3 regions of the Providencia sp. PROV200 genome follow, and region 2 is predicted to be linked to each of the others. Evidence: predicted binding sites of a transcription regulator. Region 2 holds the regulator's gene; each other region holds the start of a gene.
The links. Region 2 encodes LexA, which represses DNA repair genes until DNA is damaged. Its sites were predicted from a motif close to TNCTGTATGTACATACAGNA; they were not measured.
Positions count from the first base shown of each region.

Region 1: M1E86_RS08020 (metal-dependent hydrolase) is a predicted target of LexA. The motif match lies at 1,395-1,414, and genes of this name have one in related genera.
Region 3: dinG (ATP-dependent DNA helicase DinG) is a predicted target of LexA. The motif match lies at 1,299-1,318, and genes of this name have one in related genera.

Region 1 is NZ_CP096307.1:1,748,320-1,750,599, forward strand. Features, by position in the region: gene M1E86_RS08015 (cation:dicarboxylate symporter family transporter) at 1-622, opposite strand, end outside; gene M1E86_RS08020 (metal-dependent hydrolase) at 804-1,379, opposite strand; gene hxpB (hexitol phosphatase HxpB) at 1,572-2,237, opposite strand.
Region 2 is NZ_CP096307.1:470,137-472,416, forward strand. Features, by position in the region: gene plsB (glycerol-3-phosphate 1-O-acyltransferase PlsB) at 1-58, opposite strand, end outside; gene M1E86_RS02075 (diacylglycerol kinase) at 185-559, shown strand; gene lexA (transcriptional repressor LexA) at 695-1,312, shown strand; gene zur (zinc uptake transcriptional repressor Zur) at 1,470-1,985, opposite strand.
Region 3 is NZ_CP096307.1:1,255,217-1,257,496, reverse strand. Features, by position in the region: gene dinG (ATP-dependent DNA helicase DinG) at 1-1,202, opposite strand, end outside; gene M1E86_RS05585 (hypothetical protein) at 1,460-1,621, shown strand; gene sseA (3-mercaptopyruvate sulfurtransferase) at 1,660-2,280, shown strand, end outside.

The sequences.
Region 1 (2,280 bases), 1.3 Mb from region 2:
CGTCTTTAAACAATTGTAGTGCGGCAACACCCAGGAAGGCGGCAAAAATAACGACACTAATAATTGATGTTGGGTTTGCACCCGTTAAATCCGCAAATGGATTTTTGGGAATAAACGATAAAATTAGTTGAGGTACGGTTAAGTCGGAAACTTTCCCAATATAGTTGCTTTCTATTGCAGATAAACGTGCTGTTTCGGATTGACCTTGAACTAAGCCTTCTGCAGTTAAACCGAATACATTGGCAATTAAAATACCTACTAACGCTGCAATAGCAGTGGTAAATAACAAGGTGCCAATTGTTAAAAAGCTTATTTTACCCAGCGAAGACGCTTTATGTAGTCTTGCCACTGCACTTAGTATTGAAGCAAACACCAATGGCATAATCACCATTTGTAATAGCTGCACATAACCATTTCCGACAATATTAAACCACAGAATGGAGTCTTTTACCGTTTGGTGGCCACTGCCATATACGAGGTGCAGTACTACCCCATAGGCAACACCGAAAACCAGGCCAACTAACACTTTCTTAGATAGGCTCCAGCCTTTAGCCTCTAGTTTTGCTAACAGTATTAGTAGTGCTACAAAACCGAGCACATTAATAATTAAAGGAATATTCATTCCGAACTCCAAATCATATTTTTATAAGGTATGTTACTTGCCCTTTAGTCCTTATTGGTTATAAGGATTTAGTTGCTTCAAACAACTGGTTATATGTTATCAGCTGATAAAACACATTTCTTATACCAAAAAGTAATAAGATAGTATTATTCATACTTACATTATATTACAAAACTATAATTTATGTGGGGAGATATATATCTATTTGATTATGAATATATTTTATAATCACATCAATATGACTATAAAAATCGAATTGATAACCTGCAGGTAACAGGCAGGCACAAACAGTCAAAACAATGGCAACAAAGCGTTCTCCACGTTGGCTATTTTTACCGCGGATCATGGGAAAACAAAAACGCTGGGGGAGTGGCCATAGTAATGGTACTCCAGAAGGAGTGAGCATATCGGCGACGAGATGACTGATATAGCCCAATAAAAAGGCTTGAATAATATCATTTGGGATTGCCCATTCAGCAGGTAGCCATTGATAACAAGAAATCATCAAGAGAAACCATGCAACTAGGCTATGAGTAAACCCTCGGTGCCCACACAACTTGGAAATGGGTAATGAAAAAATTCGCAGTAGTCGTCCAGGAATTGAAGAAGGGTGGTCAATATCGGGCAATAATGCGCCTAATAAGACGCCTGGAACCATGTGCAGCCAATCACCATGAGCAATCTCTGGGGTGATTTGAAGTTTATGAGCCATTATCAAAGAGGCGACGGAAAAAAGCAGATGCCCTTCAGCTGTCATGGTGGATAAAATACCATCTGTTTATCTATACAGTTGATTGGCAGTATAAAGTGTTTGAAAAGAATATGATAGTAGTAGAAAGGTAAAAAAACTCTTATTTATTAGCAGATAAGGGAAGAATTTTATAATTTTACATAATTCCCCTACCTAAGTTAGATAGGGGAGAACACTTATTAAGCACACAAAGTATTTTTAACGTAAATGTTCAGCTTTTAAGTCATTCAGTGAGGCCAATTTGATATCCGCTAAACCAAAGCGCGGGTCATTAAAATGTTTGCTATCAGGTACTACAATTGAACGCATTCTGGCGGCCTTTGCAGAAATCATACCGTTAAATGAATCTTCTAATGAAACGCAATTGACGGGTTTAGTCGATAACTCAGCTGCGGCTTTAAGATAAACTTCAGGATGAGGTTTACTCAAAGGTAAATCAGACGCAGAAATAACCGCAGAGAAATAGTCACGAATATCCAGAAGGTTTAATACTTTTTCCAACATATACAAAGGAGAGGCGGAAGCCAGCGCAATTTTTAAATCCATTGAACGGCAAAGTTCCATGGCATGCTGCACTCCGGGTAGAATAGGGCGAGTTTCTTCAACTAAGCCAACAACACGGTCAATGATACGTTGTGTGGCTTCTTCTTGGCTGCATCCTTGCCAAGGGGAGGCGTGGTACCAAAGCTCCACCACATGGTCAATACGTAAACCTAAAGTATCAGGCAGGGTATCTGCAATTGAAACGTCGACACCCAATTGTGAAAAAATCTCAAGTTCAGCCTGTGCCCAAAAAGGTTCCGAGTCGATCAGTAAACCATCCATATCAAAAATGACTGATTGGATGGGAAGATTATGGTACATGTCAAAACTCCATTCATGTCGTATCTATTAACGAAGGCGCAAT
Region 2 (2,280 bases):
CCAATAATTTAAGTGGCAAATTCAACGTGTTGTAATATATTTTACGCCATAGTGACATAAATGATTATAGCCTCTTGTTAACAATGCTGCGCAATCATACCAGAAATACCTGGTTAGATCTGTTACTGACAATTCACTTTGACCGTAAAAATCGATTATTGTTTGTATTTTTTAAGGAATAAATATGGCGAGTCAAGTTAAGGGCTTCACGCGAGTGATTAAAGCTGCGGGGTATTCCCTTAAAGGTTTGAAGGCAGCTTGGGTTAATGAGGCCGCATTTAGGCAGGAATCCGTTGCGGCAATTATCGCAATTTTTATCGCATTTTATTTAGATATCAGTTACATAGATAGAATCCTGTTAGTAAGCTCAGTTGTGCTGGTGGCAATAGTCGAATTATTGAATAGCGCGGTAGAGGCTGTGGTTGATCGTATTGGTAGTGAATATCATGAGCTTTCAGGGAGAGCTAAAGATATTGGTTCTGCTGCGGTATTTGTGAGTATCGGTTTAGCTTTGTTCATTTGGGCGCTGGTATTATGGCAACGCTATTTCACTGGTTAAGGTGTTTGGTTACTTCATCGGGAAAAAGAGAGTAAATCGATAACAAATGCTTAAATTGAGCGATTTAACTGTTCCAAATCTTCATTTACCTGTATATACTCACAGCTTGACTGTATAAACAAACAGGGGAACGGAATGAAAGCACTGACGGCTCGACAACAGCAGGTTTACGATCTGGTGCGAGATCACATTTCGCAGACAGGTATGCCACCTACACGTGCTGAGATAGCAGCAAGCCTTGGTTTTCGTTCGCCTAATGCGGCAGAAGAACATTTAAAGGCCTTAGCACGCAAAGGGGTTATTGAAATTGTTTCAGGCGCATCCCGAGGTATTCGTCTGCTTCTTGAAGAAGAAACCGAAGATCAGGGGTTACCTCTGATTGGGCGTGTTGCCGCTGGCGAACCATTATTAGCGCAGGAACATATTGAGAGCCACTATCAAGTTGACCCTGAGCTGTTTAAACCACATGCAGATTTTTTATTGCGTGTGAACGGGATGTCCATGAAAGATATTGGTATTATGGATGGCGATTTATTAGCTGTGCATAAAACGCAAAATGTACACAACGGGCAAGTGGTTGTCGCTCGTATCGAAGATGAAGTTACGGTTAAACGTTTTAAGCAACAGGGTAACCGCGTTGAGTTAATAGCAGAAAACCCAGAATTCGAACCTATTGTTGTTGATTTACGCCAGCAAAACTTCACTATTGAAGGTTTAGCTGTTGGGGTTATCCGTAACAGTGATTGGTATTAATTTCCGTGAGTAGCCAAGCGTCATGGTAGGTTACACTCAGGAATGACTACGGCAGGCAGATTTCATTACTTTATTTTGAGGTCTGCCTGTTTTATTTCCTGTCTTATATTTTTTCTCTTCTCTCTGTATTCATCAAACTCTTTAGCAATACAGCAATTTATTTCTTTTTTGCTGTTATAGGTTGTTCGTGGTTATGATGACAATGCTCGTGATCTTGGCAGCTATTCACTTCGTCACAACTCTTACACAAGCCATGGTTTTCCACCACGGTATGTCTTAAGCGGAATTGGTGTTCGTCGGCTAAATTAATAATGGCAGCTTCTATTGTTGTACAGTCACTTTCCGTTACGCTTCCACAATGGTCGCAAATCAACATAACAGAAATATGGCTTGGGTTATCAAAATGATGGCAGACGACATAGCTGTTTGTTGATTCAATTTTATGGATAAAACCTTGCTCCATTAAAAACTCAAGGCCACGATAAACCGTAGGGGGTTTAGCTTGAGGTTCAATTTCACGTAGCAGGTCGAGTAAATCATAAGCGCTGATTGCACCATGTTGCTGTGCTATCAGGCGCAATACCGTTTCTCTTTGTGGTGTCAATCTGACGCCTCTTGACTGGCAAATATGTTCAGCCATCGCAAGAACTTTTTTTTCACTCATCTTTTCCATTTTACTGACCCACCCGTTGAAAAATGCAAATGTTTACTGTTCACAAGTTTATCACAGTTTCTTGAACTATAGAGAATCAAGAAATGAAAGCATTGCCATCAAAAAATTTTAACCTTGCTAAGTATTTTTTTGATTAATAAAGAAAGCAAATGAGGGTAATGAAAAATATAAAAAAGGATATTTAAAATTAAATAGGGAAATAGAAACAAATATTAAACAAATACATGATAAAAGCGTAACGCATTGCGAACAATTAATTGAAATATTATGTTTCAATTTGATGTAATTTCAATTA
Region 3 (2,280 bases), 790 kb from region 2:
GACATGTTTTCAAAGTACCCCATTGCCCTACTAGTCACAATAATGGAGCGATGTAAGCGGACAATATCTTGCTTCGCAGTTTGTTCCGTCAAATCATTTAAGATGGCTTCCGCCAGTCCCTGTAATGCATCAGTTTGCTTAAACAAGGCTTGACAGCTCAGTTGCATAGCTTCAGGCAATACTCCAAGCGGAAATAAATATTCAGTTTCTTTTGATGTCTCTGGTAATAATGCATTCGCTAATAATGAAAAATCGCGAAATGTTTCACGCAATTTTTCTGCGTGCTGCTGTAACCGCTCAGGATTAGCTAGCTTTGGTGGCTTCACGGGACGAAATTGCCCCATATATTGCCCAACATGCTGAATAAAGCTATCAAGCTGTGCCGTTAATTGCACTAACGTAATCTCGCCTTCCACTTCAAGGGCATCCCTCGCAACGTCTGGGACATGGTGGCCTTCATCAAGCACTAATAATAAATTTTTTGGGTCCGGCAAAACCGACTCACTCTCCATTGCAGCCATAACCAATGCATGGTTAGCAACCACCACATCGGCATCTTCGATTTCCCGCCTAGCAATAAAAAATGGACACCGCTGATAAAATTGGCAATTACGCCCCAGACAATTCATTTTATCAGTACTAACTTTACGCCATAAACTATCACTAAATGCACGTTTGTGGTGATCCCTTAACCCGTCCCATGCAAAGCTCTGAAAATCATGCCTCAGTTGCTGACAAATTGCCCGCTCTTCACTATTCGCTATTTCTGTTTTATCTTCCACCAATAACATTAAATCAATTTGTTCGCCTTCTGCTGCACAAATAGCTTCTAAATTGCGCGGACAAACATAACGAGCACGCCCAAATGCCCCCGTATATTTTAGATCAGGAATAATTTTGCTTAATAACGGTAAATCTTTACTATAAATTTGGTCTTGTAGCGCCACATTTGCCGTACTGACTACTAAGGTTTTGCCTTCTTCCCTACCAACGGCAATCCCCGGTATTAAATAAGATAGCGTTTTCCCCACCCCTGTAGGGGCCTCTATGACCAAATGGCGACCATCATCATCAGCTAGATTTTTTGCGACTTGCGCGATCATCTCCCGCTGTGGGGCTCGGGAAACAAACCCATCAATTTGTACGGACAACCCTTTATACCACTGAGTTATTTGTTCTTTAGTTTTCTTTGACAGGGACATAAATTGTGCAGGTGACCAAAGTTAAGATGAAAAATAACGAAGCCGACAACAGAACGAAATATGAAAAAGATGCTTTTGCCAACCGCTTCGCAAAACTACTGTATTAATACCCATTATACATAAAAATTGGGAAGCTTTTTGCAAAACGCCCATTATGCAACAGAAAAAATAGCTTTTAACTTGTTTGCAACACTCATCCGGTTATACTTTGAGTTCATATACTATTTGGGTTTTTATCACTAGGCAGGCTATAAAAAATGAAAAAGGTTGTTATCGCACTTTGCGCATTATGTGCTTTTGGTTCTGTAGGCGGTATTGTTTTAGCGGGTATGAACATTTATACACGTTCAACAACTCCCCTTGAACAAGGGCAGCCGCAATCCCCTTCAGCACTGCCAGCACCCAATCAAATTCAGTAATTTTAAAATAATTTATCAACCCAGGATGGAGATAGCTTATGTACAACGATTATTTCGTCACCCCACAATGGTTAAATTCACATCTATTTGATGACAATATCATTGTACTTGATGCTTCTTCTCCCCCACCGACAGCACCTTATGATTGCCGCCAACAATATTTAGCAGAGCATATTCCTAATGCTCAGTTCTTTCATCAAGATGAAATTGCAGACAAAAGCTGTGATTTGCCCCATATGCTGCCAAGTGCTAATGTTTTTAGCCAAGCAGTTAGTGCTATGGGTATTGGCAATGACACCCAAGTTATTATTTATTCGCAAAATAATTTATTTTCATCTCCAAGGGCATGGTGGACATTTACCACTATGGGCTGCAAAAACGTTAAAATTCTAGCTGGTGGCATCGATGCTTGGAAAGCGGCAGGCTTTGATGTTCAGTCTGGGGAAGTCACTCCACCGGCTCCGAAGCAATTCCATGCAACACGTAAAGACGCGAACGCGCTGAATCAAGAACAAGTTCTTGATATTGTTAATCAAGGCAAGGTTCAAATTATTGATGCTCGTGCTGAGCCACGCTTTCTCGCCCAAGCGCCAGAACCTCGTCCGGGATTGCGTATGGGGCATATTCCTGGGAGCAAAAATGTCCCATGGGATCTTCTC